One region of the Stappia sp. ABD4_338 genome, then DNA from elsewhere that is predicted to be linked to it. Evidence: riboswitches for the same ligand, from Rfam matches in the RefSeq annotation. Region 1 holds a riboswitch; the other holds the start of a gene.
What was found. A riboswitch is a leader RNA that binds a small molecule or an ion and turns the genes downstream of it on or off. The one in region 1 is predicted to bind cobalamin.
Positions count from the first base shown of each region.

Region 1 (5,044 bases):
GAACCGGCGCTTCAAGGCGGCTCCCAAGCTGCTCGCCGAGGCCAAGGGCATGTATTACCGCTCGGATGACGGACGCGAGGTGCTCGACGGCACCGCAGGCCTTTGGTGCTGCAACGCGGGTCACGGGCGCGAGGAAATCGCGGAAGCGGTGTACCGGCAGCTCCAGAAGCTGGACTATGCGCCGTCGTTCCAGCTCGGCCATCCCATCGCCTTCGAGTTCGCCGAGCGGCTGACCGATCTCGCGCCGGAGGGCTACAACCACGTCTTCTTCACCGGTTCGGGGTCCGAGTCCGCCGATACCGCAATGAAGATCGCGCTCGCTTACCACCGGGCTCGCGGGGAGGGGACCCGCACCCGGTTCATCGGCCGTGAGCGCGGGTACCATGGCGTCGGGTTCGGCGGCATGTCCGTCGGCGGCATCATGGGCAATCGCCGCCAGTTCGGCGCGATGCTGCCCGGCGTCGATCACATGCGCCACACACATGACCTGGAGCGCAACGCGTGGAGCGTCGGCGAGCCGGAACACGGTGCGGAACTGGCCGATGATCTGGAGCGGCTGGTCGGCCTTCATGGCGCCGACACCATCGCGGCGGTGATCGTGGAGCCCGTCGCGGGGTCCACGGGCGTTCTGGTGCCGCCGAAGGGCTACCTCAAGCGCCTGCGGGAGATCTGCGACCGGCACGGCATCCTCATGATCTACGATGAGGTCATCACGGGATTCGGCCGTCTTGGAACGCCGTTCGCGGTCGACCGGTTCGGCGTCGAGCCGGACATCTTCACGACCGCCAAGGCGCTGACCAACGGTGTGCTGCCGATGGGCGCGGTCTTCACCAAGGACCACGTGCACGACGCGCTCATGCAGGGCGACGAGGCCGCGATCGAACTCTTCCACGGCTACACCTATTCGGGCCATCCGGTCGCGTGCGCGGCCGGCCTTGCCACGCTGGACATCTACGCCAACGAGGGGCTCCTGACCCGCGCGGCGGAGCTCGAGACCCTGTGGAGCGACACGATGCACGCGCTTCGCGGAGAGCCGCATGTGATCGATGTGCGCACCATCGGCCTGGTCGCGGGCATCGAACTGGCGCCGCGGGCCGGTCAGGTCGGCGCGCGTGGCTACGAGGTCTTCACGCGCTGTTTCGAGGAAGGCGTCCTGATCCGAGTGACCGGCGACATCATCGCGCTGTCGCCGCCGCTGATCGTGGAGCCGGGCGAAGTCGCACGCATGGCGGAATGTGTCCGTGATGCCCTGAAGGTCTGCGAATGATCGTCTGATCGCCGCACCGCAGCGATTGCCGCGCCCGGAGGCTCAGCCTCCGGGCGCTTTTGACTCTGACAACAAATCGCAATGACGGGGCTTTAGACTCTCGCGTCGAATCAACGGGTTGCTGACGAAGCACATGCAGCCCGTCACGGGTACGAAAGGATGATGCGGTGAACGATGGTGCAACGGGCGAGGGACTGGTGGCCGGCATTGACGAGGCGACCGGGGCGGCGCTGATCGAGATCGTTCGGGCTGCGGCAGCGCGGGAGATCCTTCCCCGCTTCCGGAACCTGGCGGACGAGGAGATCGACACCAAGGCCGGGCCGGATGATCTCGTGACCATCGCCGATCACGCGGCGGAAGCGGCAATCACCATCGCCGCGCGCGATCTTCTTCCCGACGCGCTCGTGATCGGCGAGGAGGCGGTCTCCGAGACGCCCGATCTTCTTGCTCTGATGGAAGATGCGAAGACCTGTGTGGTCATCGACCCCGTCGACGGAACCAGCAATTTCGCGTCGGGTATCGCGGCCTTTGGCGTCATCTTGAGCGTTGTCGAGCGCGGGCAGCCGGTGTTCGGCCTTCTGTATGATCCGGTCCTCGATGACTGGATCGTCGCGCACAAGGGGCAGGGAGCCTGGTTCTCGGCGCCCGGCCGTACGCCTCGCCGTCTCACGACCCGGCCTCGTCCGCCGGCGGGCCGGCTGCAGGGATTCGTTCCGGTCGACCTGTTCGAGCCGATGGACCGGGCGCCGGTGATGGCCCGCTTCGCTCCGCTCGGGCCGACCCGGGCCCTGCGCTGCTCCTGCCACGAGTATCGCACCATCGCCTTCGGTTACGCCGATTACGCGGTTTCTCCGGAACCCAAGCCGTGGGACCACGCCGCCGGTGCGCTGATCGTCGCCGAGGCGGGCGGGCACGCAACGGTTGCAGGAACCGCTCCCTATCTGCCGGCACGCAGTGACGGTCCGCTCATCATCGCTTCGAGCAGGGATGTCGCGCTCGATGTCGCGCGAATGGCTTCAACCAAGGGCTGACGTAGGGTCTTCTCCTGTGTCCCGGTAGATGTTCCGCGCTGATGCGGGCGATGTTGACGCGTCGCCTTGCCCGGCGTGTCTCAACTGGGTCGCGACTTGTGATTGACAAGCCGGAACGGCCGGGGCCATGTTGTCGCGTCAACGGTTCTCGGGGTCAGGTCTGGCCCTGGGATTAAAAGGGAACACGGTGAGGCGTACCCAACAGGGACCGAAACCGTGGCTGCCCCCGCAACTGTGAGCGGAGAGCCGGAACCGACGATGCCACTGGCGCTATGCGCCGGGAAGGCCGGTTCAGGCGATGACCCGCAAGCCAGGAGACCTGCCGCTGATGTCACGATCTGCCTTGGGCAGCCTCGTGACCACCGCAACCGGACGCCGGGGTGAGCGTCACGCGGGTGAGCGACAGGTGAATTCCGTCTCCGCTTTCCGCATCCTTCCCCGATCGTCCTTTCAGTCGACCGTGCCGGCTTGTTCAAGCCGGCGGCCCATTGAGAGGGACGCTACATGAATTTCTCGAGGCTCGGACTCGGTGCGCTTTGCGCCGCATCTCTTCTCGCTCCGCTTGCCGCGCAGGCGCATTTCCAGCTCGCCTATACGCCCGAGGTGAACCTGCAAAAGGCAGGTGACGTTCCGGTCAAACTCATCTTCTGGCACCCCTTCGAGAACGGTCATGTCATGGACATGGGCGACCCGATCCAGTTCTACGCCGTCCATCGCGGCGAGAAGATCGATCTCAAGGGATCCCTGAAGCCGATCACCTTCGCGGGAACGGAGAACGAGGCCGCGGCCTTCGACGCGACGCTGCCGGTGAAACGCAGCGGCGACTACGTGCTCGTCGTGGAGCCCGCTCCCTACTACGAGGAGAGCGAGGACATCTTCATCCAGCAGATCACGAAGTCCTACGTGAACCGCAACGAGATGCCGACCGACTGGATGGAGCCGCAGGGACTTGTCACGGAGATCCTGCCGCTGAACCGGCCGACCAACATCGTTGCCGGCTCGACGTTCTCCGGGCGTGTCCTGTCCGAGGGCAAGCCGGTCCCCGGCGCCGAGATCGAGATCGAATACATGGCGGCCGAGCCCGACATGAACGCAAACACGCCGGTGGCGCCCAAGGCATCCCCGATGCCGGGCGGTGCTGTGGTCGCGATCTCGGACGAGAACGGATACTTCACCTTCGGCATTCCCAAGGCGGGATTCTGGGGGTTCGCGGCGCTTGGTTCCGGTCCCGTGAAGGAGCATGAGGGCAAGGAACTCAGCCAGGATGCGGTTATCTGGGTCCGCGCCTACGACGTCGAGTAAGGGGCAGGCCCGGGCCGGAGGAGGCGTGCATGCATATCGTCGACGGCGCACTGTCGCATGGTGTGGTGGTTGCCGGGGCCGTGCTGGCCGCCGGCGGCATCGCGATGGGTTTGCGCAAGCTCCCCATGGAGAAAATCCCCGCGGCCGGAGTGCTCAGTGCCTCGTTCTTCGTGGCATCCCTGATCCATGTGCCCATCGGGCCCTCGAGCGTCCATCTGATCCTGAACGGTCTGGCCGGGCTCGTGCTCGGCTGGGCTGCCTTTCCGGCGCTTTTCGTCGGATTGCTTCTGCAGACGATCTTCTTCGGCTTCGGCGGCCTTACCGTTCTGGGCGTCAACACGGTGAACATCGCGCTGCCGGCGGTGGCGGTCTACTACCTGTGTCGGTCGGGGCTGGCCGCGAGATCACCGGTTGTCGCTGCCGTCGTGGGCGGAATTGGCGGTGCGCTCTCGATCGTCTTCACGACGCTCCTCGTCGGCCTTTCGCTTGCCATGAGCGGTGAGGAGTTCATGCCCGCCGCCAAGCTCGTGTTCTTCGCCCACATCCCGGTCATGGCAATCGAGGGCATCCTCACCGGCTTCGCCGTCTACCTGGCGCGCAAGGTCAAGCCGGAGCTTTTTATCGGACTGCAGGCATCTTCGGAGAGCGTCGCATGAAACAGGTGACAGTGTCCGTCATCGTCGGACTGGTTTTCGCCCTGGCCTCCTTCCAGTCGGCCCTTGCCCACAAGGTCATTGCCTCGGTCTTTGCAAGCGGCAGCATGATCGAGGGGGAAGTCGGCTTCTCGAACGGTGACATGGCCGCAAACACGCTGGTCGAGGTGTTCGACGAGGACGGCGCCAAGCTCGGCGAGGCAACGACCGACGAGGACGGCTTCTTCTCGTTCACGCCGACTAGCCGGGTTGTGCATGTGTTCAGGGCGAACCTGGGGGCAGGGCACGTCGCCGAGGTTCGCATGGGCCTGGAGGAACTGCCCCGGATTGCAGGAGCCGGGTCGGCCACGGCCCCCGGCGTGTCCGGTGATGCGGCGAAGAGCCCGGGAGCCGGAAGCGTATCCGTTGCGGCGAACACGAATAGTGCCGCGGCCGATGCGGCGGTTCTGGCTGAAAACCGGGAACTCCTTCGCGAGATGATCCACAGGGAGGTCACGCCCTTGCGCCGCGAGATCGCCGCCTACAAGGAGAAGAACGACTTGCAGACGATCCTTGGCGGGATGGGCTATATCGCCGGTCTGTTCGGCGTGTTCTTCTATGTCGCCGCGCGGCGCAAGATGGCCAGAACCTGACCGATGGGACACCTCGTCTCGTCGGGTCCGAAGGTTCTGATCGGTGCGGACGGCGCGCGTACCGAAAACTTTCTGGACGGTCTCGACCCGAGAAGCCGGCTTCTGGCCGCCTTGTTCTTCGCGGTCCTTGTCGTCAGCCTCAAGAGCCTGGCCGTGCTG
Region 1 is NZ_CM149982.1:1,625,520-1,630,563, forward strand. It holds gene aptA (omega-aminotransferase AptA) at 1-1,267, shown strand, start outside; gene ACYX4S_RS07495 (inositol monophosphatase family protein) at 1,435-2,298, shown strand; cobalamin riboswitch at 2,424-2,639, shown strand; gene ACYX4S_RS07500 (DUF4198 domain-containing protein) at 2,803-3,600, shown strand; gene cbiM (cobalt transporter CbiM) at 3,630-4,256, shown strand; gene ACYX4S_RS07510 (cobalt ABC transporter permease) at 4,253-4,885, shown strand; gene cbiQ (cobalt ECF transporter T component CbiQ) at 4,889-5,044, shown strand, end outside.

Region 2 (5,044 bases), 260 kb from region 1:
GAGGCCAATGCCAAACGCCGCTTCAGCTTGGTGAGCTCAACTTCGGCATCGCGCCGCGAAAGCTCGAAGGACGGCCCGCTTTCATACCAGATTGTGACAGTGGCCATCACGTCCACCGCTCTTGGCTATCGTGCCTTGAACCTTCGGGCGCCCAACACGGCCCAGTCTCCTGAAGAATGCGACTGGCACCCTGGCCTGGAACGCATGATGCAACATGCTTGGCGATGTTCGCCCGCCCTTTGGCCTCAATCTCCCCGAGAGCCCTTATCCGGTCAAGCCGCTTGGCTTCTAACTCCATGCCCTGATCGCGACAATAGTCCGCAAGAGCACCAATCTCTTGTAAAAGCTGAAAAACACGCATTCTCTTTGCTTTCAAGCTCAGTGGATCATATGGCATTCCTATTCAATAATTCAATTTTAACGCGAGATGCGCAACCGAAGAGTGCCTCAATCATATCACGAAGGATCAATCAACCCCGCCATTTGACCTCCCCCGACTGGCCGTGATGCGATCACGACACCCCCCACCCTAGTCTTTCAGCAATGGTTGGGAGGGTAGACATGACTGACGCATACAACGCACCTGACGACAACGGTATCCTGGACTATGTCGCGGGCATTCTGGAATTTGCGCATCAAGAACTTTTGTCGAGGGACCCCGTGATCGCAGCCGAGATCTATTACACCCTCGCCTCTGTTCGGGCGAGAACAAGGCGTGATATGAAAGGTTCACACGCAGAGATTGATAGCGCATAGCGTGCTGCGCATACCTGATGGAGGCACCTCACATGCCGACCACCGTCAATTTTGCCGCTGTTGTCGATCAGTTTTCCAAGGTCGCTACCGAAGCCGAGTGCCTGTCCCTGCTACAATCGACAAGAGACCACTATGGTCTGGCCAACGTTGTCTACTTCGCAACTCGGATACCCGAGGTCAGGATTGATGAGCCCCTAATTGCGGTTACCTACCAGGAGGAGTGGGTCCAGCATTACAAGGATGAGGGCTTCGTCGACATCGACCCAGTCGTTCCAGCCGGCCTTAGAAATCTGTTGCCGACGGATTGGTCAACGTTCGACCGCTCCAAGCCCGAGACAAAACGCTTTTTTGGGGAGGCCAATGAATTCGGTGTTGGATCGCAGGGGCTGACCATTCCGATCCGCGGGGCACACGGCGCGATAGCCATGCTCTCAATCACAAGCAATGATGACGGAAACGAATGGGCATTGATGCGAAAGCATCTGATGCGAGAGTTCCAGATCGTTGCGGCAGCAACACACGACATGATCCTTCGCATCAATGGAGCTGAGCAACAGATTCCACGGCTGTCGCCACGCGAACTCGAATGCCTGCAATGGGCAGCTGAGGGGAAAACTTACGAAGACATAGCGATCATAATGAATCTTCGCAAAGGAACTGTGAAGTCATACATGGAAATTTCAAGAAGAAAATTGAACGCACTGAACACAACCCACACCGTGACTAGAGCAATTCGCTTGGGATTGATTTAAACCCCTCAGGTTTCCGCCATTCCAAAAACTACTCAACCCTGCCATTTTACGGAGTATTATAGAAAAAATCCCTTTGCAAAAATTGCACCATTCCAGCAAGGGGAGGTTGAAATGATCAGACTTATCCAGGGAATTGACCGCATTCAGCATCCGTTTGAAATCGACCGGATGCACACGATCCGGGCTCAGGTTTTCCATGACCGGCTTCGTTGGGCTGTGACCGTCGAAGACGGATGGGAGATCGATGTGTTCGACCAGTGCAATCCGCTGTACGTGATGTCGATCAACCCGGAAACCCAGGACGTGCGGGGATCTGTTCGCCTGCTGCCAACCACTGGCCCCAACATGCTCCGCGATGTGTTCTCGGACCTGCTTCCGGACGATCTTGAAGTGGCAGACCCTCTGATTTGGGAGAGCTCGCGATTTTCGATCGATCCCGACTATGCCTGTGCGGGACGAGGCCGCGGAAACGTCAATGAGGTCACGGGCGAGCTGCTGATCGGAATGGCGGAAGTCGGGATGCTCGTGGGACTGACCAGCATCGTTTCTGTCTACGATTCTGTTATGGCGCGATTGTTCAAGCGGGCAAACTGTGCTGCCAACACGATCGGTGTTCCGAAGAGGTATGGAAAGGTGATGGCCTACGCCGGGCTCTTCGACACGAACGCAGAAATGATCTCCTCTCTTCGGGAAGCAAGTGGCATCACAGGCCGGGTGCTCGAAAAGCCGGCTCCGACAGACCCCTTGGCGGCATTGCTCGCATAAAGTCTCCCGCAGCAAGGAACGGCTTAGACACAAGACGCTGGCGGGTGCTCGCCAGCGTCATCTCGTGATTTGGAACTAGATCCGAAGTCTGTCCTGCAGAGTGATCAGAGGTGGATCCTCGGTGCAGTACCAGCGGTGCCGCAAAGCCAGAACAGGGCTAATTTACGTGTGCGGACAACCAGATGAGCGGGGCACCCAGGACGCGTCTTGGCGGCGGTACCCCCCTCATACTCGCGCGGCCGGCCAGACAGAAGTTGACGTGCAGCGCGGAATACGCATCCCCGAGAGCCTTTTCAACCAGCAGATGAAGGCCCTTGCCTCTCCGATCACCTCTCGCCTAAAAGAAGCGTGTCACGGTTCCGCCAATTGAGCGCGGATGAAAAGGGAACACGGTGCGGATTACCCATCAGGGGCCAAAACCGGGGCTGCCCTCGCAACTGTAAGCGGCAAGTCCACCGTCAATGCCACTGGCCAAACGCCGGGAAGGTGACGGAGGACGCTCGAGCCGCAAGCCAGGAGACCTGCCGGGACAACGACCAACGAGCCGGACGAGGTGTGTCGGCGAGGTTGAGCTCGTCTCCGGCGAGTTCTGAACGGCAATGACCGCCAGTCCGTCGTCGCCATGCCCTCGTCTGCGTCAACTCCCTCGTTGTTCGAGCCATTCGAACTGCATCACGAGGAGACACGATGCGTTTTCCCCTTTTAACGGTCGCAGCCCTGTTCGCCTCCGTTTCGTACGGACAGGCTGAAAGCACCCGGTATCCGTTGACCCTGTCGAGCTGCGGGCATGAGATTACCTTCGAGCGGGCGCCAGAGAGTGTCGTCAGCGTTGGACAAAGCACGACGGAAATCCTCTACATGCTCGGCCTCGCGGACAAGGTGTCCGGGACCGCACTCTGGATAAACCCGGTTCTGCCCGAGTTCGCGGAGGTCAATTCCAGGATCGAGCGCCTTTCGGACAACGCCCCGAGTTTCGAGAGCGTCCTGGCCAAGCGGCCCGAGCTTGTCGTGACGGCCTATGAGTGGATGATCGGGCCGCAGGGTGTCGTCGGCACGCGCGAGATGTTCGACGATGCGAAGATCCCGAGCTGGATCATGCCGACCGAATGCGTCGGCAAGGACAACACGCAGACCATGGATGGCGAACGCTCGGTCATGTACGACCCCGCCCTGCTCTACCAGGGCATCAAGGAGCTCGCCCTGATCTTCGACGTTTCCGATCGCGGCGAGGAGCTCGTCTCCGAGCTGAAGGCCCGCGAAATCGCCGCCGTCAAGATGGCGCGCGATCTCGATCTTCCCGACAATGTGTCCGGTGTGTTCTGGTACTCGTCCGCGGATCTCGCGATCGATCCCTATGTCGCCGGCGTCAACGCGGTTCCCGGCTGGATGCTCTCCACCCTGGGTGTCTCAAACGTCGTAACCTCCCACGAGGAATGGCCGACGGTTGGCTGGGAAACGATTGCAACCGCCGACCCCACCTTCATCGTCGCGGCAGATATGGATCGCCGCCGCTTTCCGGCCGATGACATCGCGATCAAGCGGGAGTTTCTCGCGAGCGACCCTCTGACGCGGGAAATGGAAGCCGTGAAGGAAGGGCGTATCATCGTCATAGACGCCAACGCGATGGATCCGTCGGTGCGCTCCATATTCGCGCTCGAGGCGTTGGCACAAGCCCTGTCCGGATACGGTCTCGCCCAATGACGGGCAGCGCAGCGGTCCGCTCCGTGAGATGGCTGTGGCTGGCTCCCCCATTGCTGGCCGCTGCGCTTCTCCTTGCAACGGTTGTTGGAGAAACCCGTATCCCGCTCTCGACCGTTCTCCAGGTGCTTTCGGCAAAGCTCGGATTTTCCGATCAGACGCTCGACCCCATTCAGGCCAGCGTCATCTGGCACTATCGCCTGTCCAGGGCCGTTGTCGCGGCCAGCGGCGGAGCCGGGCTTGCGCTGTCCGGGATGATCCTGCAGGCGCTGCTGCGCAATCCGCTGGCTGAACCATACCTTCTCGGGATCTCGGCCGGTGCGTCCACCGGAGCTGTCACGGTCACCGTGGCGGGGGTGGGAGCTGGCGTCGTCAGCATGTCGGCAGGCGCATTTGTCGGGGCGCTAGCCGCCTTCGCACTTGTTGCGGTACTGGCGAAAGCGGCCGGCGGAGGGGTCGGTGTTCGGGGCGCCGGCATCATCATTCTCGCCGGCATTGCGGGATCGCAGATGTTCAATGCCCTCACGGCGTTGATCATCGCGCAGTCCGCCAGCGCGGAACAGGCACGCGGCATTATGTTCTGGCTGCTCGGTAACCTCTCCGGCGTACGCTGGCCCGATGTGCAACTGGCCCTGCCGATGGCCTTCCTCGGGATCGCGATATCCCTCTGGCACGCGCGAACACTCGACGCCTTTACCTTCGGCTCCGACAGTGCCGCCTCACTCGGCATCGACGTACGTCGCGCGCAGGCCATCCTCATCGCGACCGCTGCTTTCATGACGGCAATCGTTGTCTCGATTGCCGGCGCAATCGGCTTCGTGGGACTGGTCATTCCACATGCGATGCGCTTCCTGGTCGGCCCGCGTCATACCCGGCTTGTCCCCGCGACAGCGCTGGCCGGAGCGGTGTTCCTGGTCCTGTCCGACGTTGTCTCGCGGATCGTGATCCCCGGTCAGGTTCTGCCGATCGGGGTTATCACGGCACTGGTCGGCGCACCGGCCTTCGGCCTGATCATGGTCCGGGGGCGGCAGCGATGAACGACAGTCCCGAACTCGAGCTCTCCGGTGTCGGCT
Region 2 is NZ_CM149982.1:1,886,877-1,891,920, forward strand. It holds gene ACYX4S_RS08745 (hypothetical protein) at 1-107, opposite strand, end outside; gene ACYX4S_RS08750 (hypothetical protein) at 562-756, shown strand; gene ACYX4S_RS08755 (helix-turn-helix transcriptional regulator) at 789-1,508, shown strand; gene ACYX4S_RS08760 (acyl-homoserine-lactone synthase) at 1,620-2,273, shown strand; cobalamin riboswitch at 2,612-2,816, shown strand; gene ACYX4S_RS08765 (ABC transporter substrate-binding protein) at 2,961-3,974, shown strand; gene ACYX4S_RS08770 (FecCD family ABC transporter permease) at 3,971-5,008, shown strand; gene ACYX4S_RS08775 (ABC transporter ATP-binding protein) at 5,005-5,044, shown strand, end outside.
Region 2: it holds a riboswitch for cobalamin, as region 1 does, so the genes downstream of both, ACYX4S_RS08765 (ABC transporter substrate-binding protein) here and ACYX4S_RS07500 (DUF4198 domain-containing protein) in region 1, are expected to answer to the same signal.